3 regions of the Pseudomonas sp. NPDC089996 genome follow, and region 2 is predicted to be linked to each of the others. Evidence: predicted binding sites of a transcription regulator. Region 2 holds the regulator's gene; each other region holds the start of a gene.

Region 1 (9,992 bases), on a different contig from region 2:
GGCCTCGACCTTGCCCGACCTGAAACTGCTGCGCATCTTCGTCAGCGTGGTGCGCCACCAGGGCTTCGCCAACGCCCAGCGTGAGCTCAACCTGTCGACTTCGGCCATCAGCACCTACATGAGCCAGCTCGAAGGCGCCTTGGGTATCGTCTTGTGCCACCGCGGCCGTGGTGGTTTCAGCCTGACCAGCAAGGGCGAGCTGTTCCACCAGGAGACGCTGCGCCTGCTGGCCGAGCTGGATGGGTTCGAACAGTACGCAGCGGCGCTCAAAGGCGAGCTGCGCGGCACTCTCAACCTCGGCGTGATCGACTCCACCGTAGGCGATCGCGCGCTGCCCCTGGCCGAAGTGATCGGCGCCTACAGCCAGGAACACCCCGCCGTGCACCTGCACCTGTCGGTATCCAGCCCTTACGAACTGCAGCTGGGCGTGCAGGACAATCGCCTGGACCTGGCCATCGGCGCGTTCTCCTCGCGCATGAGTGGCCTGCTTTATCAGCCGCTGTACCGCGAGCAGCACTGGTTGTATTGCAGCAGCCGGCACCCGCTGTTCGCCGAAAGGCGCATACCAGAGCAGGTGGTGACCCAGCAGCGGATGGTCGGGCGCGGTTACTGGAGCCAGGCCGAGCTGGCCCGGCATGGCTTCAAGCACAGCGCGGCGACGGTCGAGAGCATGGAAGCACAGCTGATCCTGATCCTTTCCGGCGCCTACATCGGCTACTTGCCCGAACACTATGCCCAGGCGTGGGCCGACAAGGGGGACTTGCGGGTGCTATCGCCAGCTACTTTCGGCTATCAGGCGCCATTTTCGCTGATCATCCGCAGGGGGCGGAGCCGTGAGCCCCTCATACAAACATTCCGGGACCTGCTCAAGAGCCAGTTGTATGTCGGTTAGTGGGTTTTAAATTGTCTGACAATCCGACGGGTCGCTCTAAATTAATCACCAACCTGGCCGCTAACTCTTCCACGCTCTGCTAGATATTTAGTTGCGCTGCTCCCCTTATCCCATCTTCGAAGGACCGTTCAAGATGCGCATGAACTTGCCCGTCACTGAGCATGAAAGAACCTTTTCCGGTGATCAGCGCCTCATTTCCACCACGGATCTCAACAGCCGTATCACCTACTGCAACGACGCCTTCGTGGCGATCAGCGGGTTCACCTACGACGAGCTGGTCGGCCAGCCGCACAACCTGGTGCGTCACCCTGACATGCCACCGGCGGTGTTCGGGCACATGTGGGAAACGCTCAAGCAAGGTAAACCCTGGATGGGTGTGGTCAAGAACCGCGCCAAGAACGGTGATTATTACTGGGTCAGCGCCTACGTCACGGCGATCTACGAGAATGGCCGAATCAGCGGTTACGAGTCGGTGCGTTCGGTACCGACCCGCGAGCAGATTCGCCGCGCTGAAGCGCTTTACGCACGGCTGCGGGACGGCAAGTCACCGGTGCCCTGGGCCGCACGCCTGGGTCAAGGACTGGGCCATGGTTGGCCATTGATCGGTGCCGGTGTGCTGTCGGCTGCCGGTTACCTCTGGTTGCCACCTTACGCGGCGTTGGGCCTGTTGATGGCCAGCTTGCTCGTGGCCTGGTTCTTGATCGAACAACGGCAGGACCGGGGGATCCGGCGTACCCTCGACGAACACCCCAAGGCGTTCACCAGCCCACTGGTAGCCCTGACCTACAGTGACAACCCTGGCCTGCAGGGGCAGCTCGACCTGGCCATCATCAGCGAAGAGGCGCGGCTGCAAACCGCGCTCACCCGCCTGGTGGATGCCGGCGTCGGGGTGAAGTCGCGCGCTGCGCAATCGGCCGACCTGTCCGATGCCCAGGCGCAGATGCTCGATCGGCAACGCAGCGAGACCGACCAGTCGGCCACGGCCATCGCGCAGATGGCGGCGACTATCCAGGAGGTGACGCACAATGTGCAGAGCACCGCCCACGCTGCCGGTGATGCCGACCAGCTGGCCCAGCACGGCAGCGAGCTGGCTCAGCAGAGCCTGAAGGCCATGGGCAGCATGAGCGAGGCGGTCAGCGATATCGGCCAGGCGGTCAACGCCCTGGCCGAACAGACCCAGTCGATCGGCAGCGTGGTGGATGTGATCACCTCGATTGCCGAGCAGACCAACCTGCTGGCGCTCAACGCGGCGATCGAGGCGGCCCGGGCGGGCGAGCAGGGCAGGGGCTTTGCCGTAGTCGCCGACGAGGTGCGTTCGCTGGCCCAGCGCACGCGCTCTTCCACTGACGAGATCCACCAGATCATCGCTTCACTGCGTGCCGGAGCCGAGCGGGCGGTGAGCAGCGCCAGCCGAGGTGAGCAGATTTCGCGGGACAGTGTGCAGAGTGTCGAGGCGGTGCAGGCGGCGCTGGCCGGGATTGCCCAGGCGGTCAGCCGCATTACCGGCATGAGCCAGCAGATGGCCACGGCATCGGAACAACAGAGTTTTGTGGCCGAGGACATCAACCAGCAGATCGTGAGGATTGCCCAGCTGTGCGACCAGAGCGCAGGGCAGGCCAAGCAGGGGGCCGAGATCAGCCAGGACCTGGAGCGCATGGCCGAGTACCTGCATAGCCTGGCAGAGCGGTTCAACCGCTGAGCCCCAAGGGGCTGCTTTGCAGCCCATCGCCGGCAAGCGCGGCTCCCACCAGAAAAGGTCTGTGCAGGCCACCCTGTGGGAGCCGCGCTTGCCGGCGATGGCCCGCAAAGCGGGCCCAAAATTCCGGCCTGTGGCAAAATCCGTCTACCAACGGAGACCCCCATGCCCAGACCCCGCTGCGAACGCTGCCAGCGCCCGCTCGACCATTGCCTCTGCCCACTGATTCCCAGCCTCGACAGCCGCACCCGCGTGGTCCTGCTGCAGCACCCCAGTGAAACCACCCACGCCCTGAATACTGCTCGCCTGGCCGCATTGGGCCTGGTCAATGCCGAGCTGCGAGTGGGCGAAGTGTTCACTGATCTTGCCGAGTTGCTGGCAACCCCAGGCTATCGGCCCGTGCTGCTGTTCCCAGGCGAGCAGGCGCAAGCGCTGACAGCTTACGGCGAGACGGACGACAGGCCGTTCATGTTGATCGTGCCTGACGGCACCTGGCGCAAGGCGCGCAAGCTGCTGTACTTGAATCCGTTGCTGGAGGCGCTGCCCAGGGTGACGCTGGCACAGGTGGCGCCATCACGCTACCGTCTGCGCAAGGCGCCGGAGCCGGGGGCGTTGTCGACCATCGAGGCGGTGGTGCAGGCGTTGAACGTGCTGGAGCGACCCGACAGTTTTGATGAGTTGCTCCGGCCGTTCGAGGCGTTGATCGAGGGGCAGATCAGGGCCATGGGCGCTGATGTGTTCGAGCGGAACCATGGTGAGGGCTGAGAGAGGCCTGCCATGGCATTTTCAGCGCCTGTGAGATCGAGCGCCGCCCGCGCGGCGCTCGATCTCACAGGCGCCGAATGCGTAGTGGCGGACACCGGCCTGCGCCAACTCAATCACCAGCCAATCACCTCTCCCGCAACGCCTCAGTCCGTGCCTTGAGCACCGGCTTGAGCAAATAATCCAGCACACTCTTCTGCCCGGTAATGATATCCACCGTGGCCACCATCCCCGGAATGATCAGCAACGGCTTGTTGTCCCCGCCCAGGTGGTTCTTCTCGGTCCGCACCTGAATCAGGTAAAACGCATTGCCCTTGTCATCGGTGACGGTGTCGGCGCTGATCAGCTCCAGCTTGGCCTTGAGCCCGCCGTAGATGGTGTAGTCATAGGCACTGAACTTGACCATCGCCGGTTGCCCTGGGTGCAGGAAGGCCACGTCCTGCGGGCGCACCTTGGCCTCGATCAGCAGGTTGTCCTCGATTGGCACGATCTCCACCAGGTCGCTGCCCGGCTGCACCACGCCGCCGATGGTGTTGACCTTGAGCAACTTGATGATGCCGCGCACCGGTGACACCACCGTGGTGCGGTTGACCCGGTCGTCGATGGCGATGCTGGTGGCGGTGATCTTGGAGAGTTCGGTGCGCTTGTCGTTGAGCTCCTTGGCAGCGTCCGAGCGGAACCCGGCGTCGGACTCTTCGATCTTGCTCTTGATCTCGGCGATCGCCGCCTCGGCACGGGGGATGGCCAGGCTGGTGGCGTTGAGCTGGCCGCGGGCTTCCACGGTGCGTTGCTTGAGGCGCAGGATCTCCACCGGGGAAATGGCGCCTTTGCTCACCAGCGGCGCCGACATGTCCGTCTCCTGCTGCAGCAGTGCCACGGCCGAGCGGTACTGCTCGACCTTGGAACGGAACTCGGCCAGTTCCTGGTTCTTCTGCCGCAACTGTTCGTTGAGCGTCTGTTTTTCGCTGGCCAGGCGCCGCTGGCGCGAGCTGTAGAGGGCTAGCTCGTCTTCGGCGACCTGAGGCGCCTTGGCGCGCACTTCGTCCGAAAGCACGAACGGGCGGCCTTCGGCTTCGGCCGACAGGCGCTCGACCTGGGCGGTCAGGGCATAGCGGTCGGCTTCGCTTTCACCTTTGTTGGACTTGAACCGGGTGTCGTCCAGGCGCAGCAGGGTGGCGCCTTTCTCGACCATCTGGCCTTCGCGCACGAAGATCTCGGTGACGATACCGCCTTCCAGGTTCTGCACCACCTGCACCTTGCTCGACGGGATGGCCTTGCCCTCACCGACGGTCACTTCGTCGAGCACCGCCAGGCTGGCCCAGGCCAGCGCCACCAGCAGCAGCGCTGCGGCCAGCCACACGGTCAGGCGCGACAGGCGCGGCGAGTCCTGCAGGGTGGCACCGGCCAGTTCCGGCATGTAGTCGCGTTCGGCCCGTTTGTCGGTGCCCTGGCTGCTGCGGATGTTTTGCGTGAGAGGCATGTTGAACTCCTACAGGGCCGAGCCGATACGGCCCTTGCGCAGGGCATCGACGACCGCATCCTTCGGCCCGTCGGCGACGATCTTGCCGTTGTCCAGCACCACCAGGCGGTCTACCAGGCTGAGCATCGAGGTGCGGTGGGTGACCAGCAGCACGGTCTTGCCCGGCACCCATCCCAGCAGGCGCTGGCGCAGTTGCTCTTCGCTGCTGTTGTCCATGTGGCTGGTGGGTTCGTCGAGGATCAGGATCGGTGGCTCCAGCAGCAGGGCACGGGCCAGCAGCACGGCCTGGCGCTGGCCGCCGGAGAGCAGCTGGCCACGCTCGCCCACCGGGCGGTCGAAGCCGTTCGGATGTTGCCGGGCTAGCTCGCTGACACCGGTCAGCTCGGCCACCTCGAGCATGCGCGCATCGCTGATGTGGCGCGCGCCCAGGGTCAGGTTGTCGCGCAGGCTGCCGGCCAGCAGTGGCAGGTCGTGGGCGACGTAGCCGATCTGGCTGCGCAGGTCGGTGATGTCCAGTTGACGCAGGTCGAGGTTGTCCAGCAGCACCTGGCCTTCGTCCGGGTGATGGAAACCCATCAGCAGGCGGCCCAGGGTGCTCTTGCCCGAGCCGCTGCGGCCAATGATGCCGATGCGCTCCCCGGGGGCGATGGCCAGTTGCACATCCTGCAGGGCAGGGCTCACCTGCCCGGGGTAACGGAAACTGACGTGGCTCAGCGCCAGGCCGCCCTTGAGCGTGGTGTGCTCCAGCGCCTGCTGGTCGGGCTGGCGCTCCTGCGGCAGGGCCATCAGCGCGTCGGTACTGCGCATGGTCAGCTGTGCTTGCTGGTAGCGGGTGATCAGCCCGGCGATCTGGCCGAGCGGGGCGAGCACGCGGCTGCCGAGCATGTAGCTGGCGACCAGCGCACCGACGCTGAGGTTGCCGGCAATGATGCTGTACACCCCGGCAACGATGGTGGCCATGCCACAGAACTGCTGGATGAACAGCGTGCCGTTGCTGGCCAGCGACGACAGGTTGCGGGCGTGGGCGTCGAGGCGGGCCATGGCGGCGTTGGTGTGTTCCCACTGGTACTGACGCTCGCTTTCGGCGCCACAGGCCTTGAGGGTTTCCAGGCCGCCCAGGGTTTCGATCAGCAGAGCCTGGCGCACGGCACCCAGGCTCAGGCTTTTCTGCACGGTGTCGCGCAGGCGGGCCTGGATGATCAGCGCAAAGCCCACCGCCAGCGGGAAGGCGATCAACGGGATGAGCACCAGCCAGCCACCGAGCAGGCCAATCACCAGCAGCATCAGGGCGACGAAGGGCAGGTCGATGATGCTGGTCAGGGTGACCGCAGTGAGAAACTCGCGCAGGCCCTGGAAGTCATGGATGCTCTGGGCGAAACCACCGATGGTAGCGGGCTTGGCCTTCATGGCCATGCCGGTGATGCGTTCGAACAGGGTGGCGGAGAGGATCAGGTCGGTCTTCTTGCCGGCCTGGTCCAGCAGGTGGGCGCGGACCATGCGCAGCACCAGTTCGAAGGCGGTGCCGATGAACAGGCCGGCGACCAGCACCCACAAGGTCGACAGTGCCTGGTTGGGCACCACACGGTCGTAGGTCTGCATGACGAACAGTGGCACCATCAGGCCCAGCAGGTTGATCAGCAGGCTGGCCAGCAGGGCGTCGCCATACAGCCAGCGGGAATGGCGCAGGGTGTCGCGGAACCAGGCGTTGACCCGCGGCAATAGCGGTGAGCGCACGTCCTCCAGGGTATGCCGCGGGCGAGCGAACAGGGCGTGGCCGCTGTAGGCCTGCTGCAGCGCTTCACGCTCGACCCATTGCTCGCCACCTTCGGCTTCGCAAGGCAGTATCAGCGCCCGGCCGTCATCGCCCCAGCGTTGCAACACGGCGCTGCGGCCATTGTCGAGCAACAGCAGAACGGGCAGGTTGAGCGCCGAAATATCATCCAGGCCCCGTTCCAGCACCCGCGCTTGCAGGCCCGCACGTGCTGCGGCCCGGGGTAGCAGTTCGACGCCCAGGCGCTGCTGGGCCAAAGGCAGGCCGCTGCACAGGCTGGCACGGCTGGCCGGGCGGCCGTGCAGCCGACACAGAATCAGCAAGCCATCGAGCAGTGGGTCATCGACATCCGGACGCGGTTGCGCGCTTTGCATACTGGTCACGATGGCCTACTCCCGCCAGAGTGGATGGGCTTGCTGTGCGGCGATCCGTGCCAGTGCGTGTGACGCTTAGCGCATCTCGGGCAACCTGGCCTCGGTCCTGACCTCGTTGTTGGCGATCGCCTCCGGTGGTAGCGAAATGCGTTGCTTGCTCAGCAGTTCCCCCATGGTGGCCAGCACCCGGTACATCGAAAACTCTTCGGTGTAGCGCACTTCGGTGTAGCGGCGGTTGGCGTTGTACAGTTCGTTCTCGCTGTCGAGCACGTCGAGCAGGGTGCGCTGGCCAAGGCCGAACTGGTCCTGGTAGGCCGCGCGTACGCGCTGGGTGGTTTCGGCGTACTCACGCGCGGTCGGGGTCTGCTTGCGGGCGTTGTTCATGGCGTTCCAGGACAGGCTGAGGTTTTCGGTCAGCTCGCGCAGGGCATTGTTGCGGATGTCCAGGGCCTGGTTGATCTTGTGCGCGTCGGATTGCAGCCGGGCTTTGTCACTGCCGCCACGGAACAGGTTGTAGTTGAGTTCGACGCCAGCCTGCCAGTCGTTGTTGCTATGGCCCTTTTCGCCGCCGATGTTGTTGTTGGCGCCGGTGGCCAGCACTGCGTCCAGTCGCGGGTAGAACGGTGACTTGGCCACTTCGTACTGCTGTTCGGCAGCGTTGACGTCGGCCTGGGCCGACTTGAGGTAAGGGTTGTTCTGACGCATGCCTTCACGGGCCTCGTCGAGCGTGGTGGGTACTTCGACCTTGATCGATTGTGGCCCTTCAAGCTCGTCAGGCACGCGTCCGACCACGCTGTAAAAGTTGGCTTCGGCATCGGCGAGGTCGACTTCGGCGGTGTCCAGGTTGTTTTCTGCCAGGGCGCGACGGGCGCGGGACTGGTCGAGGTCGGCGGTGCTACCCACGCCGCGCTCGCTGCGCAGGCCGATCTGGTCATTGACGCGCAAGTGTGCCTGCAGGTTGTTCTTGGCCAGGTCCACCAACTCTCGACGCTTGAGCACCTCCAGATACACCTCGACGGCGCGCAACGCGACATCCTGGGCAATGGCCTGGGTGTAATAGGCGCGAGAAGTCGCCACCGCTTCGGTACGGCCCACTTCATTGGCGGTGTTGAAGCCGTCGAAGATCATCTGCCGCAACCGCAGTTCGGACTGTGTGTAATTGAGCGTTTCCTTTCTGTGGTCGCTCGTACCGTCCGGGTTGAGACCGCGGGTGTTCAGGTTGTCCGAGCGCTGGCGCCCATAACCCGCCACCAGATCCACTGTCGGGTAGTAGCCACCACGGGCGAATTTGACATCCTCATCGGCCGAAAGCTTGCTGTTGCGGTTGGAACTGATCTGTGGGTGGTAATCCACGGCACTCTGCACGGCTTCGTTGAGGGACATGGCCTCAACGTTCATGCATGCCATGGCTACCAGCATTGCACTGGCGAGGGGGGTTAAAACGCGCATGGGGTTACTTCTCCCTGGTCACAAAATAAGTCCTGCTATTCGCCAAAAAAATGGCGAAATTTATAATTCAAACCGTTTCATGTTTGTAACAAGAGCTAAGAACATTTAACGCGCGAGCTAAGAATTTTTTTTCATAACACCTATGCGAAAAAAAACTTATGCGGTCTAACGAAAGCAAGACATTGTTTCATTCAAGTGATTTGGCGAGCCGCTGCATTGCACGGCCTACAAGCACTGCAGCGAGTTCCAGATTTTTTACAGCTAAGGACACGGGACGGTTAGGTGATTGGAGTATTTGGCGACAAAAAATTGGCATGCATTGATGGCCAAATTACATTATTACTATCGCCAAAGTAGTGCCTGAGAGAACGATTCTCACCATTGAGATCATTCGGACTCCATGCCCACACCTGCCTGCGCAATGTCATTGGCTGAGGTAGCCGATCAGTAAGGGGAGGCATGCGCTCATGGCTAAGTTAGTCGGTGTGGTCAGCAAGGTAGTGGGTCAAGTATTCGCCGTCGCCGGCGACGGTACTCGGCGTCCCTTGGTAGAAGGCGACCGCCTGTTCGCTGGCGAGCAGCTGGAAACGGGCGTTGCGGGGGCCGTGGCGGTGCACCTGCAGAACGGTGCCGAGCTGACCCTGGGCCGCGACAGCAGCCTGCAGATGACGGCGGACCTGCTCGCCAACCGGGCGCCCCATGTGGAGGGCCACGACGCTGCGCCGAGCGACGCGCAACTGACGGATGTGGAGCGTATCCAGCAGGCAATTGCCGCTGGCGACGACCCGACCCAGAGCGCCGAGGCAACCGCCGCCGGGCCAGGCAACGGGAATGCTTCTGGCGCGCTGGGGGGTGGCCATAGTTTCGTCCTGCTGAGTGAAGTGGGGGCGCGTGTCGATCCCGTGGTGGGCTTCCCGACGGCGGGCTTCAATGGCATTCCCGAACTCGCCATGCGCGAAGTGGGCGGCCTTGACCCCAGCAATGGCAGCTCACTCAACGGTCGTCCAGTGGGAGGCGACGATGGCCCTGCTGAGCCTTCCATCCCGCCGGTAGTCGAGAATCACTCCGTCACCTTGTCAGGGCTGGATATCGCCCCCGCCGAGCTGGGCCTGAACGAGGCGAACCTGGAGTTGGGCTCTGCCAGCGACGCGGCGGCCTTGACCCAGCACGGCAGCTTCACCGTGGTGGCGCAGGATGGCCTGTTCAACCTTAGCGTCGGTGGCATCGACGTGGTGACCGGTGGCCTGGTGACCGGCGTTGGCCAGTCGATCACCACCGGGCTGGGCAACACCTTGACCATCACCGGCTATAACCCGACCACCGGGGTGGTGAGCTACAGCTACACGCTGACGGGTAACGAAAGCCATCCCGACGGTGCCGGTGCCAATAGCATCAGCGAACATTTCGATGTGGTCGCCACGGACGCCGATGGCAGTACTGCCACTGGCAGCCTGGATGTGAACATCGTCGATGACGTGCCCAAAGCGGTGGATGACAGCAACGCCGAGACAGCAACCGAACAGCATGTCGAGCTGACCGGGAACGTGCTGACCAACGATGCTCAAGGT
Region 2 (9,992 bases):
CCAGTTGCTGGCGCGGATCAAGGGGGTGCGCAAGAAGCTGTCCCAGGACCTGGGCTTCCTCATGCCGACCGTGCATATCCGCGACAACCTTGACCTGCAGCCCAGCGCCTATCGCCTGACGCTGATGGGGGTGATCCTCGCCGAGGCCGATATCTACCCGGACCGCGAGCTTGCGATCAACCCGGGCCAGGTGTTCGGCATCCTCAACGGTATCGCTGCGCGCGACCCGGCATTCGGCCTGGAGGCGGTGTGGATCGACGTCGCCCAGCGCGCTCAGGCGCAGTCGCTGGGGTATACGGTGGTCGACGCCAGTACCGTGGTTGCCACCCATCTCAACCAGATACTGCAGAAGCACTGCCATGAGCTGATCGGCCATGAAGAGGTTCAGCAGCTGTTGCAGGTATTGTCCAAGGCATCGCCTAAACTTGCAGAAGAGCTGGTGCCTGGTGTCATTTCCTTGTCGGGGCTGCTCAAGGTCCTGCAGGCATTGTTGTCCGAGCAAGTGCCGGTGCGTGACATCCGCAGTATCGCCGAGGCCATCGCCAACAACGCCAGCAAGAGTCAAGATACCGCCGCGCTGGTGGCGGCGGTGCGAGTCGGATTGTGTCGCGCCATCGTGCAAAGCATTGTCGGCGTTGAGCCGGAGCTGCCTGTGATCACCCTTGAGCCAAGGTTGGAACAGATCTTGCTCAATAGTTTGCAAAGGGCCGGGCAAGGTCAGGAAGACGGTGTTCTTCTTGAGCCGAGCATGGCCGAAAAGCTGCAGCGTTCGCTGATCGACGCCTGCCAGCGCCAGGAAATGCAAGGCCAGCCGGCCATTCTCCTGGTCGCTGGCCCGATCCGTGCCATGTTGTCGCGCTTCGGCCGCCTGGCTGTACCGAATTTGCATGTTCTGGCGTATCAGGAAATACCGGATAACAAGCAAGTCACCATCGTTGCCACAGTGGGCCCCAACGGCTGAGGTAGTGGGTTATGCAAGTCAAGCGTTTTTTCGCCGCCGATATGCGTCAGGCCATGAAGCTGGTCCGTGATGAGCTGGGCTCCGATGCCGCCATCATCGGCAACCGCCGCATCGCCGGTGGCGTCGAACTGACCGCCGCGCTGGACTACAAGCTGTCCGCGCTGGCCCCGCGCGTGCCCAATGCCGAGCTGGAAGAAGAGCTGCGCAAGACCCAGTCGCGCATCGCCACTGCCCAGGCCGAGCTGGACAACCGCGCCGAGGCCAGCGAGGGCAACCGCCAATTGTTCGCCGGCCAGTCGCTGACCGCTGCCGAGCCATTGATCGAGCCGCATGTCGATGTGCCGGCCGCACCGGCTGCGCCTGCTGCAGCGCCGGTCGACCCGCGCCTGTTCGATGCCATGCGCTCGGAGCTGTCGGGCCTGCGCGAGCTGCTCGAAGTGCAGCTCGGCTCGCTGGCCTGGAACCAGCTGCAAGGCAGCAAGCCGGCCCAGGCCAACCTTTGGCGCCGCCTGCAGCGTATTGGCCTGTCCGGCCCGATTGCCCGGCAACTGCTTGACCTCACCAGTGAAATCGAAGAGCCGCGCCAGGCCTGGCGCATGTTGCTGGCGCACCTGGCGCGGATGATCGAAGTGCCGCAGGTCGAACCGATCGAAGAGGGCGGTGTGATCGCCGTGGTCGGCCCGGCCGGCATGGGCAAGACCACCACCCTGGCAAAGCTCGCGGCGCGCTATGTGCTCAAGTACGGCCCGCAGAACCTGGCCCTGGTGAGCATGGACAGCTTCCGCATCGGTGCCCAGGAGCAGCTCAAGACTTTGGGCCGCATCCTCAACGTGCCGGTGACCTACGTCGACCCGGGCCAATCACTGGCGGCGGCGCTGGAACCGCTGCTGCGCAAGCGCGTGGTGCTGATCGACACTGCCGGCCTGCAGGCCAGCGACCCGGCTCTGCGCATGCAGCTGGAAACCCTGGCCGGGCGTGGCATCGCCGCGAAGAACTACCTGGTGCTGGCCACCACCAGCCAGAAGCAGGTGCTGACCGCTGCCTACCACAGCTACAAACGCTGCGGCCTGGCCGGTTGCATCCTGACCAAACTCGATGAAACGGCGAGCCTCGGCGATGTGCTGAGCCTGGCCATCAGTCATGAACTGCCCGTGGCCTACCTCACCGACGGCCCGCGCATTCCTGACGACCTGCACCTGCCGCGCCCGCACCAACTGGTGACCCGCGCGGTCAACGTGCAGTTGCAGGACGAGCCCAGCGAAGAGGCAATGGCCGACATGTTCGCTGATCTCTACCACAACCCGCGGCGCGCGGGTTGAGGATGAAGCGTATGCAAAGTACCTACATTCCGGGGCTGGCAGTAATGCTCCGCGTGTGGCTTGGGTCCAAGCGAGACAAGGTAAACAACGAACATGGGTAGCATGCATCCCGTACAGGTGATCGCCGTCACCGGTGGCAAAGGTGGCGTCGGCAAGACTAACGTTTCAGTGAACCTGTCCCTGGCGCTGGCCGAACTCGGCCGCCGGGTGATGCTGCTGGACGCCGACCTGGGCCTGGCCAATGTCGACGTCCTGCTGGGCCTCACCCCGAAACGCACCCTGGCCGATGTCATCGAGGGCCGCTGCGAGCTGCGCGACGTGCTGTTGCAGGGGCCTGGTGGTGTGCGCATCGTCCCGGCCGCCTCCGGTACCCAGAGCATGGTGCACCTGGCTCCGGCCCAGCATGCCGGCCTGATCCAGGCCTTCAGCGAGATCGGCGACAACCTCGACGTGCTGGTGATCGACACCGCTGCCGGTATTGGTGACTCGGTGGTCAGCTTCGTTCGCGCTGCCCAGGAAGTGCTGCTGGTGGTGTGCGACGAGCCGACCTCGATCACCGACGCCTACGCGCTGATCAAGCTGCTCAACCGCGACTACGGCATGAACCGTTTCCGCGTGCTGGCCAACATGGCGCAGAGCCCGCAGGAAGGGCGCAACCTGTTCGCCAAGCTGACCAAGGTCACCGACCGCTTCCTCGACGTCGCCTTGCAGTACGTTGGCGCCGTGCCGTACGACGAGTGCGTGCGCAAGGCGGTGCAGAAGCAGCGCGCCGTGTACGAAGCCTTCCCGCGCTCCAAGTGCGCCCTGGCCTTCAAGGCCATCGCGCAGAAAGTCGACAGCTGGCCGCTGCCCGCCAACCCGCGCGGGCACCTTGAGTTCTTCGTCGAGCGCCTGGTGCAACCCACCAGCGCAGGGCCCGTGTTATGAACGCGAGCGGTTTCAAGATGTACAGCAAGGCGTCGAAGGACGCCCAGTACGAGCTGGTGGAACGCTATGCGCCGCTGGTCAAGCGCATCGCCTATCACCTGTTGGCACGCCTGCCCGCCAACGTTCAGGTCGAGGACCTGATCCAGGCCGGCATGATCGGGCTGCTGGAAGTGGCCAACAAGTACGACGCCAGCAAGGGCGCCAGCTTTGAAACCTACGCCGGTATCCGCATCCGCGGGGCCATGCTCGATGAGGTCCGCAAGGGCGATTGGGCACCGCGTTCGGTGCACCGCAATACGCGCATGGTCAGCGATGCGATGCGCGCCGTTGAAGCAAGAACTGGCCGCGACGCTAAAGATCATGAAGTTGCTGCCGAACTCCAGTTGAGTCTCGATGATTACTACGGGATCTTGAACGATACCCTGGGTAGCCGCCTGTTCAGTTTCGACGACCTGTTGCAGGACGGCGAGCACGAAGGGCTGCACGAGGACGGTGCCAGTGGCCAGGTCGAGCCGTCGCGCGATCTGGAAGACGAGCGCTTCCAGGCTGCGCTGACCGATGCGATCGCCAACCTGCCGGAGCGTGAGCGGCTGGTGTTGGCGCTGTACTACGACGAAGAGCTGAACCTCAAGGAAATCGGTGAGGTGCTGGGAGTCAGCGAATCGCGTGTCAGCCAGTTGCACAGCCAGTGTGCCGCGCGCCTGCGCAGCCGCCTGGGGGAATGGCGGGCGCGTTGAGCCCGGGGTCGTTGCAGTCGTTTTCCACGTTCGTTTTCCATGTTGTACCGAATTGAATTAACGCGCGCCCGGGGGCCGGGCGCGTTTGAGACTGCTTGGAGGTCTACTTGAACAAAGACATGAAAATCCTCATCGTTGACGACTTTTCGACGATGCGGCGGATCATCAAGAACCTGTTGCGTGACCTGGGCTTCACCAACACCGATGAGGCCGACGACGGCACCACCGCGCTGCCGATGCTCGAAAGCGGCCATTACGACTTCCTGGTGACCGACTGGAACATGCCAGGCATGTCCGGTATCGACCTGCTGCGCAAGGTCCGTGCCCACGATCGCCTGAAAACCATGCCGGTGCTGATGGTGACTGCCGAAGCCAAGCGCGACCAGATCATCGAAGCGGCCCAGGCCGGCGTCAATGGTTACGTGGTCAAGCCGTTCACCGCCCAGGTGCTCAAAGAAAAGATCGAGAAGATCTTCGAACGCGTCAACGGCTGAGTCACGTCAGGGGGCGCCATGGAGTCATCAAACACGTCCTTGGGGGAGTTCGAATCGACCCTCAAGAAGCACGCGCAGGAACTGGTCGAGAGCCTTGAGAAGGGGCGCTTCGGCGATGCCGTGCAGCTGATCCATCAGCTGAACCAGACCCGCGACCGTGGCCTGTATCAGGAAGTCGGCAAGCTCACCCGTGAGCTGCACAGCGCGATCGTCAGCTTCCAGATCGACCCGCGCATGCCGCAGGCCGAGGAAGTCTCGCAGATCACCGACGCCACCGAACGCCTGTCCTACGTGGTCAAGCTCACCGAAGGTGCCGCCAACCGCACCATGGACCTGGTGGAGGAGAGCACCCCGGTGCTCAACGACCTGGCAGCCGAGGCGCAAGGCTTGAGCGTCGATTGGCAGCGCTTCATGCGCCGCGAAGTCGCCGCGCCGGAGTTCCGCGAGCTGGTCAGGCGCGTCGACAGTTTCCTGACGCACAGCGCCGAGGGCAACCGCAAGGTCGCCGGCCACCTCAACGACATTCTGCTGGCCCAGGACTATCAGGACCTGACCGGCCAGGTGATCAAGCGCGTGACTGCGCTGGTGACCGAAGTGGAAAGCAACCTGCTCAAGCTCGTGCTGATGGCCAGTCAGGTCGACCGCTTTGCCGGTATCGAACATGACCACCAGCAGCTGCGCGCTGAAAAAGATCAAGAAAAACATCCGACTCGGGGTGAAGGTCCGCAGATTCATGCCGATAAGCGTGAAGACGTTGTGTCCGGTCAGGACGACGTCGACGATCTGCTGTCCAGCCTGGGTTTTTAAGGAGCACGTTTAATGAGCTTCGGCGCCGATGAAGAAATCCTTCAGGATTTCCTGGTAGAAGCCGGCGAAATTCTTGAGCAACTGTCCGAGCAACTGGTCGAGCTGGAAAGCCGGCCCGACGATGCCGACCTGCTCAATGCGATCTTTCGCGGTTTCCACACTGTAAAAGGGGGCGCCGGCTTCCTTCAGCTGAACGAGCTGGTGGAGTGCTGCCATATCGCCGAGAACGTGTTCGACATCCTGCGCAAAGGTGAGCGCCGGGTCGACGCGGAACTGATGGACGTGGTGCTCGAAGCACTGGATACGGTCAACAGCATGTTCGGCCAGGTGCGTGAGCGCAGTGAAGTGACTCCGGCCACTCCGGAGCTGCTGGCGGCGTTGTCGCGCCTGGCGGAACCTGCCAGCGCCGACACCGCTGTATCGCTCGTCGAAGCTGCGCCTGAGCCTGTGGCCAGCGAAGCGGACATCACCGACACCGAGTTCGAGCAACTGCTCGATTCGCTCGATGCGGTCAAAGCCGAAGCGGCTGCCGCCGAACAGCAGATGCAGGGCGAGACCCTGAGCGGTTCGGGTGACGACATCACCGACGCCGAATTCGAATCGCTGCTCGACCAGCTGCATGGCAAGGGCCAGTTCTCGCCCGAGGTGGCCGTCGCCGAACCGGTGGTCACCGCCAGTGCGCCCGTGAGCGATGAGATCACCGACGAAGAATTCGAGTCGTTGCTCGACCAGTTGCATGGCAAGGGCACATTCCAGGCCGATGCCTTGCCAGTTGCAGCGGCTGCGGTGCAAAGCGCCGTCGTGCCTGCCAGCAGTGACGAGATCACCGAGCACGAGTTCGAAGCGTTGCTCGACCAGCTGCACGGCAAGGGCAAGTTTGCCGGCGAAACCGCCGTGGCCCAGGCGCCTGTCGCCGTGGCGGCCCCGGTTGAAAGCAAACCGGTCGCCCGGCCTGCGGCCGCTGCGCCTGCCGCTGCCAAGCCTGCCGCGCCAGCCCGCACCCCGGCCCCGGCCGCGGAAAAGCCAGCCAGCGAAGCGGAAACCACCGTGCGTGTCGACACCGCGCGCCTGGACGAGATCATGAACATGGTCGGCGAGCTGGTGCTGGTGCGTAACCGCCTGGTGCGACTGGGCCTGAACAGTGGCGACGAGGCCATGTCCAAGGCCGTGTCCAACCTCGACGTGGTCACCGCCGACTTGCAGACCGCGGTGATGAAGACCCGCATGCAGCCGATCAAGAAGGTCTTCGGCCGCTTCCCGCGCCTGGTCCGCGACCTGGCTCGCCAGCTGAAGAAAGAGATCAACCTGGAGCTGGTCGGTGAAGAGACCGACCTCGACAAGAACCTCGTCGAGGCCCTGGCCGACCCGCTGGTGCACCTGGTGCGCAACGCCGTCGACCACGGTGTCGAGATGCCGGACGAGCGTGAAGCGGCCGGCAAGGCCCGCACCGGCCGCGTGGTGCTCTCGGCTGAACAGGAAGGTGACCACATCCTGCTGTCGATCTCCGACGACGGCAAGGGCATGGACCCGAGCATCCTGCGCGCCAAGGCCGTGGAAAAGGGCCTGATGGACAAGGACGCTGCCGATCGCCTGAGCGAATCGGACTGCTACAACCTGATCTTCGCCCCGGGCTTCTCGACCAAGACCGAGATTTCCGATGTGTCCGGCCGCGGTGTCGGCATGGACGTGGTGAAAACCAAGATCTCCCAGCTCAACGGCTCGATCAACATCTTCTCGGCCAAGGGCCAGGGTTCGAAGATCGTCATCAAGGTGCCGTTGACCCTGGCGATCATGCCGACCCTGATGGTGATGCTGGGCAACCAGGCGTTCGCCTTCCCGCTGGTCAACGTCAACGAGATCTTCCACCTCGACCTGTCGCGCACCAACGTGGTCGATGGCCAGGAAGTGGTGATCGTGCGCGACAAGGCGCTGCCGCTGTTCTACCTCAAGCGCTGGCTGGTTCAGGGCCAGGTGCACGAAGAGCAGCGCGAGGGTCATGTGGTGATCCTGTCGGTCGGTACCCAGCGTATCGGCTTCGTGGTCGACCAGCTGGTGGGCCAGGAAGAGGTGGTGATCAAGCCGCTGGGCAAGATGCTGCAGGGCACGCCGGGCATGTCGGGTGCCACCATCACCGGTGACGGCCGCATCGCGCTGATTCTCGACGTGCCGAGCATGCTCAAGCGTTACGCGGCACGGCGTATCTGATTTTCGGCGGCGCACCCTGGCGGGTTGCGCCGCCTATATGGAGTGTTTATGGCAGTCAAGGTCCTGGTGGTGGATGATTCCGGTTTCTTCCGCCGCCGCGTTTCGGAAATCCTCTCGGCGGACCCGACGATCCAGGTGGTTGGCACCGCGACCAATGGCAGGGAAGCGATCGACCAGGCACTGGCGCTCAAGCCCGATGTCATCACCATGGACTACGAAATGCCCATGATGGATGGCATCACCGCCGTGCGGCACATCATGCAACGCTGCCCGACGCCCGTGCTGATGTTCTCTTCGCTGACCCACGAAGGCGCTCGCGTCACCCTCGATGCGCTGGATGCCGGTGCGGTGGATTACCTGCCGAAGAACTTTGAAGACATCTCGCGCAACCCGGAGAAGGTCAAGCAGCTGCTGTGCGAAAAGGTGCATACCCTCTCGCGCAGCAACCGCCGTTTTGGCAGTTACGCCAGCCACGCACCCGTCGCGGCACCGGCACCGGTCAGCAGCCAGGCACCCACCAGCAGCCTGGCCAGCCCAGCGCCGCTGCGCAGTGCCGCACCCGCCCGTGCGGCGGCACCGGCGCCGGGTGCAGCGCATGCCCCGGCACCCAAGCGCAAGCCATACAAACTGGTGGCCATCGGTACCTCCACGGGCGGCCCGGTGGCCCTGCAGCGGGTGCTGACCCAGTTGCCGGCGAACTTCCCGGCGCCGATCGTGCTGATCCAGCACATGCCGGCGGCCTTCACCAAAGCCTTTGCCGAGCGCCTCGACAAGCTGTGCAAGATCAGCGTCAAGGAGGCCGAGGACGGCGACCTGCTGCGCCCGGGCCTGGCGCTGCTGGCCCCTGGCGGCAAGCAGATGATGATCGACGGCCGTGGCACGGTGAAGATCCTGCCTGGCGACGAGCGCCTGAACTACAAGCCGTGCGTCGATATCACGTTCGGCTCGGCGGCCAAGTCCTACGGAGACAAGGTGCTGTCGGTGGTGCTCACCGGCATGGGCGCCGATGGCCGTGAAGGCGCGCGCCTGCTCAAGCAGGGCGGCAGTACCGTGTGGGCCCAGGATGAGGCCAGCTGTGTGATCTACGGCATGCCCATGGCCATCGTCAAAGCCAACCTGGCCGACGCGGTGTACAGCCTGGATGAAATCGGCAAACACCTGGTCGAGGCTTGTGTCTGATGGATGTACTTAGCCTGATTGGCCTGATCCTCGCATTCGTCGCCATCGTTGGCGGCAATTTCCTCGAGGGCGGCCACGTCGGTGCCTTGATCAATGGCCCGGCCGGCCTGATCGTGCTCGGCGGCACCCTGGCGGCGGCCTTGCTGCAGTCGCCGTTGTCGGCCTTCAAGCGCGCGCTGCAGATCCTGCGCTGGATCTTCTTCCCGCCACGGGTCGACCTGGCCGGCGGTATCGACCGGGTGGTCAACTGGAGCCTGGTGGCGCGCAAGGAAGGCCTGCTGGGCCTGGAGGGCGTGGCCGATGCCGAACCTGACCCGTACGCACGCAAGGGCTTGCAATTGCTGGTCGATGGGGCGGAGCCGGAATCGATCCGCAGCATCCTCGAAGTCGACTTCCTGACCCAGGAAAGCCGCGATATCCAGGCCGCCAAAGTGTTCGAAAGCATGGGCGGCTACGCCCCGACCATCGGTATCATCGGCGCAGTCATGGGCCTGATCCACGTCATGGGCAACCTGGCCGACCCCTCGCAACTGGGCAACGGCATTGCCGTGGCCTTCGTCGCCACCATTTACGGCGTGGCCAGTGCCAACCTGATCCTGCTGCCGATCGCCAGCAAGCTCAAGGCCATCGTCATGCGCCAGTCGCGCTACCGCGAGATGCTGCTCGAAGGCCTGTTGTCGATTGCCGAGGGTGAGAACCCGCGCTCGATCGAGCTGAAGCTGCAAGGCTTCATGGAGTAAGCCATGCGCCGTCGCCGTCATACCGAGGAACACGAGAATCACGAACGCTGGCTGGTGTCGTACGCCGACTTCATCACCCTGCTGTTCGCCTTCTTCGTGGTCATGTATTCGATATCCTCGATCAACGAGGGCAAGTACAAGGTCATCTCGCAAGCGCTGCTGGGGGTGTTCAACGACCCTGAGCGGAGCATGAGGCCGATCCCGATCGGCGATGAGCAACCGCTCAGCGTGAAGCCGGCAGAACCCTTGATCAAGGACAGCGAGCAGACCGATGCGGGCCTGGCGCAGACCAACGTCGACCCGCTGAAGACCATCAGCGACGATGTGCGCGATGCCTTCGGCGACCTGATCAAGTCCGACCAGATGACCGTGCGCGGCAACGAACTGTGGGTGGAGATCGAGCTCAATTCGTCCCTGCTGTTCGGCAGTGGCGATGCCATGCCCAGTGACAAGGCGTTCGACATCATCGAAAAGGTCGGCAACATCCTCAAACCGTTCGCCAACCCGGTGCACGTCGAGGGCTTCACCGACAACCTGCCGATCCGCACGGCGCAGTACCCGACCAACTGGGAACTGTCGGCGGCGCGCGCGGCGAGCATCGTGCGCTTGCTGGCCATGGAAGG
Region 3 (9,992 bases), on a different contig from region 2:
AGAAGGCCGCCGTATCGCGTTGCAACGAATGGTGAATATGCCGCCGATCGACGCCATCGGCATCCTTGCACAGCGCCGGCATGCGGGCATGCTGCTCTTCGTCGCAGCGTGCCATGAACACAAAGTGCCCGGCCCCAGCCAGCAAACGGTAGTCCGGGGTAATCGGCAGCTTGCGCGCCAACGCCTCGGCATTGCGGTCCACCGCTACCAGCTGGTCGCTGTCGCCGCTGTAGATCAATGCAGGTACCTTCACATCGGACAGGGCATGGCGGCCGAACATCAGGCTCAGAGGGGCCATCAACATCACCGCGCCTACCCGTGAGTCGGCCTTGGGCGCCAACTCGCTGCGGTCGGCAATCAGCACGCCGTGAGTCTTGCAGGCATCGGCGTCGCCCGGTCGCTCCAGGCAATAACGGCGCAGGCGATCCAGATCGGGCCGGGCGCCAGACAGGATCAATGCGGTTTCGCCACCCGCCGAATAACCGATCACACCGACCTTGCCGTCATTCAGGTAAGGGCCCAGCAGCGTGTCCTCGCGGGCGGCAGTGATGGCCTCGCTGACCTGCAAAGGCCGACCATAAAGGTTACTCAACGTGCCCAACCGGCTGTGGTCACGGGCGTTGTCGCCCGGGTGCACCACCGCCACCACCACGAAGCCCCGGCGGGCCAGTGAAGTGGCCAGGTAATGAAGTGCCAGCGGGCTGCCGGTGTTGCCGTGGGAGAGGACCAGCAGCGGGAACTGGCCGAGCGCTACCGGCGCTTCCTCGGCGACGTCGATGGGGTAACCGTCGAGGCGGATATTGCGCGGTGTGCCATGGGATGGATAGAACGCCAGCGCCTGCATCGGCCTGGCATCGACCGGGTCGTCGAGGATCATATGGTGCAACCCGGCAACCCAGGGCGCAGCCTCGGCATGGGCCAGCAGCCCACCGAGCAGCAATGCCAGCAAACAGCGGGGAGTGTTCATCGGTCAGCTATCGCATAGCAGGCATCAGGATAGCTTCAGCATAGAACCGGCCTTACCACCGGCACATGAAAAATGAATGAAAAAACCGGCGGGTGCACGGGGCGCCCGCCGGTTTCTTTGTCGCCAGGCGATCAGGCTGCGGCGAACAGCTCGTTGGCAATCTGCGCCTGGGCGGCATCGATGGCCTGGGTACGGTGTTCCGGGCCATAGGCCAGGCCGTGGGCGCGGACCACTTCCAGGTCGGTGATGCCGATGAAGCCGAGGAACACTTTGAGGAAGTCCTCATGGCCGACACCGGTAGGCTGACCAGCATGCAAGCCACCGGCGGTGGAGACCAGCACCACTTTCTTGCCGCCGCACAGGCCTTCCGGTCCGGCTTCGGTGTAACGGAAGGTCTTGCCGGCTACGGCAACGCGGTCGATCCAGGCCTTGAGCTGGGTCGGCACGCTGAAGTTGTACATCGGCGCGCCAATCACCACGGCGTCGGCGGCGAGGAATTCTTCCAGTGTTTCGGCGCTCAGCTTGGCCTCGAAGGCCTGGGCGGCGTCACGGGCTTCTTCCGGGGTGCCAGCAGCCACCAAGGTGGCGGACGAGAAGTGCGCGATGGCGTCGGCCGCCAAGTCACGGTAGACCACTTCGATGCTCGCGTCAGCGGCTTTCCAGGCTTCGACCACTTCGCGGCTGAGTTGGCGGGAGGCGGAATTGTCGCCCAGGATGCTCGAATCGATATGCAACAGTTTCATGGGACTCTCCTGTGAATGAAGACCGCGGCGGTGGGCGATCACGATGGAGAGAATCCTACCGGGATGCCGAATGGCTGAAAAGTCTGTAAAAATGCGTTAGTTTGTCCCACAGGTAGAACAGTGAGACAGGCCAATGCAAGACCTCAATGATCTTTTCTATTTTGCTCAGGTGGTCGAAGCCGGCGGCTTTGCTGCGGCCGGGCGCCAGTTAGGTATCCCCAAGTCGCGCCTTTCGCGCCGTATTGCCGAACTGGAAGAGCGCCTGGGCACCCGCCTGCTGCAGCGCACGACGCGCCAGCTCAAGCTCACCGCCGTCGGCGAGCGCTACCTGCACCATTGCCAGGCCATGCTGTTGGAGGCCGAGGCCGCCGACGAAGTGGTGGCGAGCATGAGCAGCGAGCCGCGCGGGCGTCTGCGCGTGTCATGCCCGGTAGCGCTGGCCCATGCGTTTCTGCCGGCGGTGATCAGCCGTTTCCTCGAACAGTACCCGCAGGTGCAGTTGGACATGGTCCTGCTGAACCGCCGTGTCGACCTGATTTCCGAAGGCATCGACGTCGCCTTGCGGGTGCGCGACCTGGGCGACGAAGACCCGGCACTGGTAACCCGCCGACTGCGCCAGGCACAGATGCAGCTGGTGGCAGCCCCGGGTTTTGCCGACCATATCCGCGAGCCATCCGAGCTGGGTACGTTGCCGGTGCTGGGCGCCGCCGAAGCCGACCGACTGGTGCATTTTCGCTTGCTCGGGCCCAATGGCCGTGAGCAGGAAGTCGCCCTGGAGCCACGCCTGGCCATTGACGATTTCGTCGTGCGCAACGCCGCAGTGCGCGCCGGGCTGGGCTTTACCGCCCTGCCCAGCATGTTCTGCGAAGAGGAACTGGCACGCGGCGAGTTGGTGAAGCTGCTGCCGGACTGGTCATTGCCTGGCGGCTACCTGCAAGCGGTCTACCCTCATCGACGTGGCTTGTTGCCGGCCGTGCGGGCATGGATAGACCACCTGGCGGCGTCATTCGAAGCGTGTGGGGAACGGTATGTCTAGGCAGAAAATGACCGAGGAACAGGTGGCGGCGTTCTGCCTGAGCCTGCCGGGCGCGCGGGAAGACTTCAAATGGGGCGGCATCCGGGTGTTTTCCGTGGCCGGCAACAAGATGTTCGCAGTGCTCGACCTGGCTGGGGCGGGGTTGTCGTTCAAGGTCGCCGATGAGCTGTTTCTAGGCTATTGCGACCGCCCTGGCGTGCGGCCCGCGCCTTATCTGGCACGTGCCAGGTGGATCAGCATGGCACCGCCCTACCCCATGGGCCGGGATGAACTGTGCGACCTGCTGCAGCGCTCGCACCAGCTGGTGGTGCGGCGGCTGCCGAAACGGCTGCAGGCAGGCCTGCTGAGCTGATCAGTCGAAGGGCAGGAAGCGGCTGCCGAGAAACAGGTAGTCGAGCCAGAACACCTGATGCAGCAGCACGATGCCCCAGCACACCAGCTGGTAGGACAGCTTGCGTGTCTTGTGCCGCAGCAGTTGCTGCGCGACCAGTGCACCGGGCCAGCCCCCCAGCAACTCGCTGGCATGCAGCACCTTTTCTGGCGTGCGCCAGGCGTCGCCCTGGGCCTGGCGCTTGTCTTGCCAGTACAGCAGCAGGCTGATCAGGCTGACCAAGGGGTACATCGCCAGCGGTACCCAGCTCTGCCCGCTCCAGCCCATCTGCGTCGCGCCAAGCCCCGGCAGCAGGCACAGCACACCCAGCAGCAACAGTTTCAGGCGCGCATTGCGCACGCCTGCCGTGCGTTCGGCGCCGCGTGGCGCAGTGTTCTGTACCCGTGCCATGTCAGCTGTGCGCCGTCGACCAGTCGACCCAGCCAAACTGCCAGGTCGCCAGGATCAGCAGACCGAACACGATGCGGTACCAGGCAAAGGTCGCGTAGCTGTGGTTGGCGATGAACTTCAGCAACGCCCGCACAGCGATCATCGCGAAGATGAACGAGGTCACGAAGCCGATGGCGAACACCGGCAGGTCGCTCGGCTCGAACAGGTGGCGGTACTTGTAACCCGAATACACCGCCGCGCCGACCATGGTCGGCATCGCCAGGAAGAACGAAAACTCGGTGGCGGCCTTGCGCGACAAGCCAAACAGCAGGCCGCCGATGATGGTGGAGCCGGAGCGCGAGGTACCCGGGATCATCGCAAGGCACTGCACGAATCCAATCTTCAAGGCGTGGGTCCAGCGCATGTCGTCGACATGGTCGACCGCCACGGTGTGCTGGCGGCGTTCAGCCCACAGCATGATCACGCCGCCAATGACCAGCGCTGTCGCCACGGTGATCGGGTTGAACAGGTATTCATGGATCATGTCGGCAAACAGCACGCCCAACACCACCGCCGGCATGAACGCCAGCAGCAGGTTAGCGGTAAAGTGCCGCGCCTTCGGCTGGCTGGCCAGGCCGAACACCACCTCGAGGATCTTGCTGCGAAACTCCCACACCACCGCCAGGATCGCCGCCAGCTGGATGATGATGTTGAACGCCATGGCCCGCTCGCCACCAAAGCCGATCAGGTCGGCGACGATGATCTGGTGACCGGTACTTGAAATCGGCAGAAACTCCGTGAGCCCCTCGACCACACCCAAGATGATTGCCTGAAAGGCAGTCCAAAAATCCATTATTCCCCCGATGGGCCACTGCTGATTGCAGGCCCCTTATTCTTGGTTTGCTTTGATTGCCGCACGCGGCGCGGCCTTTTTACAGCGACTTCTGGGACCGACGCCAGTGGAAAAGTTCAGCCTGGCTAAAGGTTTCATCTTGCACGGCCGAAATCCTATCAAAGCGGCACGGTAAAGGCTTGTGCGCCCGGTGTCAGAGTAGCCATTAACTAGCACTTAGCCATTAGTCGAGTGCCTGCCGCTGCCAAACCATGCTTGGATGCACCTGAATAAAAAGAACAATGCGGGAGTGGATTCAATGAAGGCATTACGGTCGATGTCGATCAGCCGACGTCTGTGGCTGATTCTGGTGGTTGCGCTGGGCATGCTGGTGGCGCTCGGCCTGCTGATGCTGCGCCAGATCCATGGCGACCTGTACCAGGCCAAGGCGGAAAAGACCCGCCACGTCGTGCAGACCGCCGCAGGCGTGCTGGCCTACTACCAGGGCCTGGAAGCCGCCGGCACACTCAGCCGTGACGCGGCCCAGCAACAGGCCCTGCAAGTGGTGAAAGCACTGCGTTACGACCAGAACGACTATTTCTGGATCAACGACCTGGGGCCGAAGATGATCATGCATCCGGCCAACCCCAAGCTCGACGGCCAGGATCTCTCTGCCATTCGTGACCCGGACGGCTTCGCCGTGTTCAACGAGATGGTCGCCCTCGCCCGCAGCCAGGGCGCCGGCCCCGTCGATTACCGCTGGCCCAAGCCAGGCGCCAGCGAGCCGGTGGCCAAGACCTCCTATATCCAGCTGTTCAAACCCTGGGGCTGGATCATCGGCTCCGGCGTCTACGTCGACGATGTACAGGCCGAATTCGCCCGCCAGTTGCGTGATGCCTCACTGCTGGGCCTTGCCATCGCCGTGCTGATGGCCCTGGTGGTCATGCTCATCGCCCGCAGCATTGCCCGCCCTCTGCAGGAGGCAGTACAGGCCATGGGCAACATCGCCAGCGGCGAAAGCGACCTGTCCCGGCGCCTGGACACCCATGGCCGCGACGAGATCACCCACCTGGGCCAGCACTTCAACCAGTTCAACGGCAAGCTGCAGGGGGTGGTGGGCCAGCTTCAGGGCGCTGCCCACGACTTGGCGCAGTCGGCCGGGCACGTCGGGGACAGTGCAGGCGCCGCACAGCAGCACAGCGCCCGGCAGTCGATGCAGATGGACCAGGTGGCGACGGCAGTCAACGAAGTCACCTATGCCGTGCAGGATGTGGCCAAGACGGCCGAACAGGCCGCCGACGAGATGCGCGCTGCGCAGCAGCAGGTGGCGCACGGTCAACAGGCGATCCACGGCAGTTTGCAGCAGATCGACCGCCTCTCGGCGACCATCGAGCAGGCCGTGCAGGTGATCCGTGACCTGGCCGGGCACAGCACGAAGATCGGCGGAGTGCTGGAAGTGATTCGCGCCATCGCCGAGCAGACCAACCTGCTCGCCCTCAACGCCGCCATTGAAGCCGCTCGCGCTGGCGAACAAGGCCGCGGCTTTGCCGTGGTCGCCGATGAGGTGCGCCTGCTGGCGCAACGCACTGCGCAATCGACGGCCGAAATTCACACCATGATCGAGCACCTGCAAGGCCAGTCCGACGCGGCCGTCAAAGCCATCGACACCAGCAGTGAGGCCTCGCGCCAGACCGTGCAGCAAGCCCGTGAGGCCGGCTCCAGCCTGGATGCCATCAGCCAGGCGCTGCACAAACTCACCGCCCTCAACGCCTCGATCGCCAGTGCCACCTTGCAGCAGTCGCATGTGGTCGAGGAGATCAACCGCAATGTGCTGGACACCGCCGGCCTGTCGCAGCAGACCGCCGACGCCGCGCGTCGGTCCAGTGATGCCGGCTTGGCGCTGGGGCAACTGAGCGAGGAGCTGGAACAGCTATTGCGCCAGTTCCGGGTCTGAACCGGGCGTGATCACCGGCCCGGCGAACGGGCTGGTGCTGGTTGCGCGCTACACCTCCCGCCCCGCACAAGCTACAATCGCCGCCCTTTGCCAACCAAGGATCGCCGATGTCCGGCCTCGAACTCATCGCCGCCGTGCTCGGCGTCACCGCCGTGTGGCTCACCGTCAAACAGAACGCCTGGTGCTGGCCGATCGGGCTGGTCATGGTGCTTATCTATGGCTGGCTGTTCTACGAGGTGAAGCTTTACTCGGGCATGCTGCTGCAACTGGCCTACGCCGTGTTGCAACTGTACGGCTGGTGGCAATGGAAGCGCCCGGGCCGCGTCGAGGATGCCCGCCAGGTATCGCACCTGCCAACCCGGGCGCTGTTCGGCGGCTTGGCGGCCGGGCTGCTGCTGAGCGTGGCACTTGGTGCGGCGATGGCCGGCTGGACCGACGCCGCCCTGCCCTGGCTGGATGCGACGCTGACCGGTTTCAGCCTGGTCGCGCAGCTGTGGATGGCGCAGAAACGCGTGCAGTGCTGGCCACTGTGGATCGTGGTGGATGTGGTCTATGTCGGCCAGTACCTGCACCAGCAGCTGTATTTCACTGCCGGTTTCTTTGTCGTACTGACCCTGATCGCGGTACGCGGCTGGCTGGAATGGCGCCGTGACCCAGCCTTGGTGCACGCATGAAGGTCCTGGTGCTTTGCGGCCCCGAGTCCAGTGGCAAAAGCTGGCTCAGCGGTGAAATCCAGGCTCATTTCGGCGGTATCGTGGTGGCCGAATACGTGCGCCACTTCATCGACCAGCAAGGCCGCGATACCTGCTATGCCGATGTTCCCGCCATCGCCCGTGGCCAGCTGGCCTGGGAAGACCAGGCCCGCCAGCAGGCACCTGAGCTGCTGATCCTCGACACCCACCTGCTCAGCAACATGCTGTGGAGCCGCGCCCTGTTCGACGATTGCCCGCCCTGGCTGGAACAGGCGTTGCTTGCCCGACGTTACGACCTGCACCTGCTGCTCAGCCCGCAAGGTGTGGGCTGGGTCGCCGATGGCCAGCGCAGCCAGCCAGACCTCGCCGACCGCCAGAGGTTCTTCGACCACAGCCGCCGGTGGCTGGAATACCATGGGCAACCGCTGCAGATCATCGAAGGTGACTGGCCGCAGCGCAGCGCAGCGGCCTTGCGAGCCGTACAGCGCCTGTTGAACGACAAACCCCCGCTCTGCCCAACCGAGTGTTAATCAGGTGACACACCCCACTGACGCCAACTCCCTGTATCTACGGGGTTGCACGCCCTTTTCAGGGGCGGTGTCAAGGTGATGAAACAGTCTGCGAAACCGCCGTTCGAGTAACGCAAATGCTGGGCCAAACCCGGTGTTGCGGAAAATTTGTCTCAGCCCTGATACAACAAATTCACAGCCAGATCAGGGAATGCGCTCAAGCCATTGATTTCAAAGGATAATTAAAAAGCGGCACGACTTTCGCTCTGCACCTTCGCAACGCTGAACAAGACCAGCGCTTGCAAAAGGAGCAGCCGTCATGGGGAAACTGGATAAGGGCATTGTTCGCCTGCTGCTGGTCGGTTGTGCCTTGGGCTCGACCCTGCCCGCAATGGCCGACAACGGCATCATCATCATCACCCGCGATGTGCAACCGCGCATGGCCATTCGCGCGCCCCTGGCGCCCGACCCCAATCCCACCACCGCCAACGCCAACCCCTCGGCGTACGTGATCAAGCAAACCAACGAGCTGAGTGATGGCGACTTCGCCAGCATCACCAGCGGCACGGGGATTTCAACGCTGATTACTCAGCAGACCAACAACCTTGGCGGCCAGATCGGCAACCAGACGCAGTTGGCCAACCAGGCGGCCGGGCGCGGCACAGGCTCGGGCAGCGGCATTGCCAACATGGTCAACACCAGCGTCCAGCGCGGACTTGCCCCGTTGCAGATCCTCACTGGAGGCAAATGACATGAGGCAGACGCTGTTAGTCCTGGCCATGTTGAGCAGCGCATCGGCGCTGGCGCAGTCCCCGGTCCCGGTCATCAATGACGCCAGCATCGACAACTCCGGCGCCCGGTATCAAGGCAACTTCACCGTCAACCAGGCCGCTGGCGATCTGCAGCAACAGGCCAACGCCCGGGCACTCGCCACGGGCCACGAGGCCGCCGCGACCACGCAGATCCGCCAACGCCAGCAGGCCATCGTCGACCCCAACATGGGCGCCAGCGCCAGCATTCAGGGCAATGCCTTCAGCCAGGGCAGTGGTGCACTGGGCGTCAACCAGAGCGCCGGGGCCGCAACCCAGCAGGCCAATGCCCTGCGCATCAGCATCAGTACTCAACCGCAAAGCATCGATGACAGCGTCCTGCTGCAGCAAAACGTGGCGCTGATCAACAGCTCCGATCCATCTGATACCTCACCCGGCTATCGCCAGGTCACCACCGGTGACCAGGCATTCACCGGTAGCCGCGGGGTCATCCAGCTGAATCAGAGCGCCGGGGTGGGCAACCAGACGGCAAACACCCTGAGCGTACGGGTCGCGAACTGACCCTGACAGGTAAAAGGTAAGAACAACACTTAACCTAAAGAACGGAGAAACACCATGAAACCTTCGATGGCAATCAAGCCTCTGGTTTTCGCAATTGCTGCGGTCATGGCTGTTGCTGCACAGGCTGATCAGAACGACCGTCGTGGCAATGGCCACAACAACAATAACCACACGCCACCGGCTCGTGCGGTGATGACCGATGCCACGGCCAATGCAAATGACGGCCAGAGAAGCACCGGTAATACGATCCGCAACCAAGGCACCATCAACGAAGCCGAGATGAGCAGCTCGGGCGCCGGTGCCAGTGGTAACGTGGGTGTCAACGTGGCGGCCGGTAACGGCAACCAGCAAGCCAACGCTTCGGCTATCGCCAACACCTCGTCCGACAACGCAGCCATCGACAACAGCTTCGTTTTCGGCACCTCGAATGCGACCGCCGAGATCACTCAGCGCAGCAACAACAACAAGGTCAACAACTGGTCGACCCAAAGCTCTGCCGTCATGAGCGGTTCGGCTGAAGGCAGCAGCGGCAACCTGGGCATCAACATCGCTGGCGGCGATCTCAACCAGCAGAAAAACAGCATGGCCATCGCCAACAACGCCGCAGCAATCGGTAACTCAACCGCCACTGCCTCGGCCAACCAGAGTGGCCCTGGGCTGGAGGTGAACAACTCTGCCGACCGCACCTACACTGTCGACACGCTGACCTTCACCACCTCTTCGAGCGGATCGTCCTCTCGTAGCGGCGCGTTCGATGCCAGTGTCGACAAGAGCTCCAGCTCCAGCTACAGCGCGTCGGGAAGCCAGAGTGCCAGCGCCAGCGGGTCGAAGAGCAGCAGCTCCAGTGGCTCTACCAGCATGACCGCCAGCGGCTCCAACAGCAGCACCGCCAGCGGCAGCAACAGCATGACCGCCAGTGGCTCCAACGACTGGGCTGCAAACGGCTCTGCCAGCCGTGACCACAGCTCTACCTCCAACACCACGGTTAGCGCATCGCTCGATGCCAGCGCCAATGGCAGCGCATCGTCCTCGCAGACCTTCGGCAACTTCACCCGCTCGCGCAGCAACGACTTCGACGCATCACTCAGTGCATCGCTGGATGCATCGGTCGACAAGTCGCATGACTCGTCCAGCAACTCGTCGTTCGACAAGTCGCTCAGCTCGTCCT

Evidence for each region. The regulator FliA, encoded in region 2, starts transcription of late flagellar genes. The targets are predictions, from matches to a motif close to CTAAAGTTTNNNNNNNNNNNGCCGNTAA.
Region 1: the regulator FliA is predicted to act here: its motif matches at 929-956, upstream of ACIPW4_RS23430 (methyl-accepting chemotaxis protein).
Region 3: the regulator FliA is predicted to act here: its motif matches at 4,486-4,513, upstream of ACIPW4_RS21465 (methyl-accepting chemotaxis protein).

The regions. Positions count from the first base shown of each region.
Region 1 is NZ_JBIVGA010000016.1:83,873-93,864, forward strand. It holds gene ACIPW4_RS23425 (LysR family transcriptional regulator) at 1-892, shown strand, start outside; gene ACIPW4_RS23430 (methyl-accepting chemotaxis protein) at 1,026-2,591, shown strand; gene ACIPW4_RS23435 (tRNA-uridine aminocarboxypropyltransferase) at 2,754-3,353, shown strand; gene ACIPW4_RS23440 (HlyD family type I secretion periplasmic adaptor subunit) at 3,478-4,830, opposite strand; gene ACIPW4_RS23445 (type I secretion system permease/ATPase) at 4,840-6,975, opposite strand; gene ACIPW4_RS23450 (TolC family outer membrane protein) at 7,051-8,424, opposite strand; gene ACIPW4_RS23455 (retention module-containing protein) at 8,892-9,992, shown strand, end outside.
Region 2 is NZ_JBIVGA010000008.1:223,303-233,294, reverse strand. It holds gene flhA (flagellar biosynthesis protein FlhA) at 1-961, shown strand, start outside; gene flhF (flagellar biosynthesis protein FlhF) at 973-2,280, shown strand; gene fleN (flagellar synthesis regulator FleN) at 2,374-3,207, shown strand; gene fliA (RNA polymerase sigma factor FliA) at 3,204-3,944, shown strand; gene ACIPW4_RS16440 (chemotaxis response regulator CheY) at 4,064-4,438, shown strand; gene ACIPW4_RS16435 (protein phosphatase CheZ) at 4,457-5,245, shown strand; gene ACIPW4_RS16430 (chemotaxis protein CheA) at 5,258-7,450, shown strand; gene ACIPW4_RS16425 (chemotaxis response regulator protein-glutamate methylesterase) at 7,499-8,629, shown strand; gene ACIPW4_RS16420 (flagellar motor protein) at 8,629-9,369, shown strand; gene motD (flagellar motor protein MotD) at 9,373-9,992, shown strand, end outside.
Region 3 is NZ_JBIVGA010000013.1:72,961-82,952, forward strand. It holds gene ACIPW4_RS21435 (alpha/beta hydrolase family protein) at 1-967, opposite strand, end outside; gene ACIPW4_RS21440 (FMN-dependent NADH-azoreductase) at 1,099-1,710, opposite strand; gene ACIPW4_RS21445 (LysR substrate-binding domain-containing protein) at 1,844-2,746, shown strand; gene ACIPW4_RS21450 (MmcQ/YjbR family DNA-binding protein) at 2,739-3,098, shown strand; gene ACIPW4_RS21455 (DUF1294 domain-containing protein) at 3,099-3,527, opposite strand; gene ACIPW4_RS21460 (undecaprenyl-diphosphate phosphatase) at 3,529-4,359, opposite strand; gene ACIPW4_RS21465 (methyl-accepting chemotaxis protein) at 4,658-6,292, shown strand; gene pnuC (nicotinamide riboside transporter PnuC) at 6,400-6,966, shown strand; gene ACIPW4_RS21475 (AAA family ATPase) at 6,963-7,514, shown strand; gene ACIPW4_RS21480 (hypothetical protein) at 7,813-8,244, shown strand; gene ACIPW4_RS21485 (adhesin) at 8,246-8,824, shown strand; gene ACIPW4_RS21490 (heme utilization protein) at 8,879-9,992, shown strand, end outside.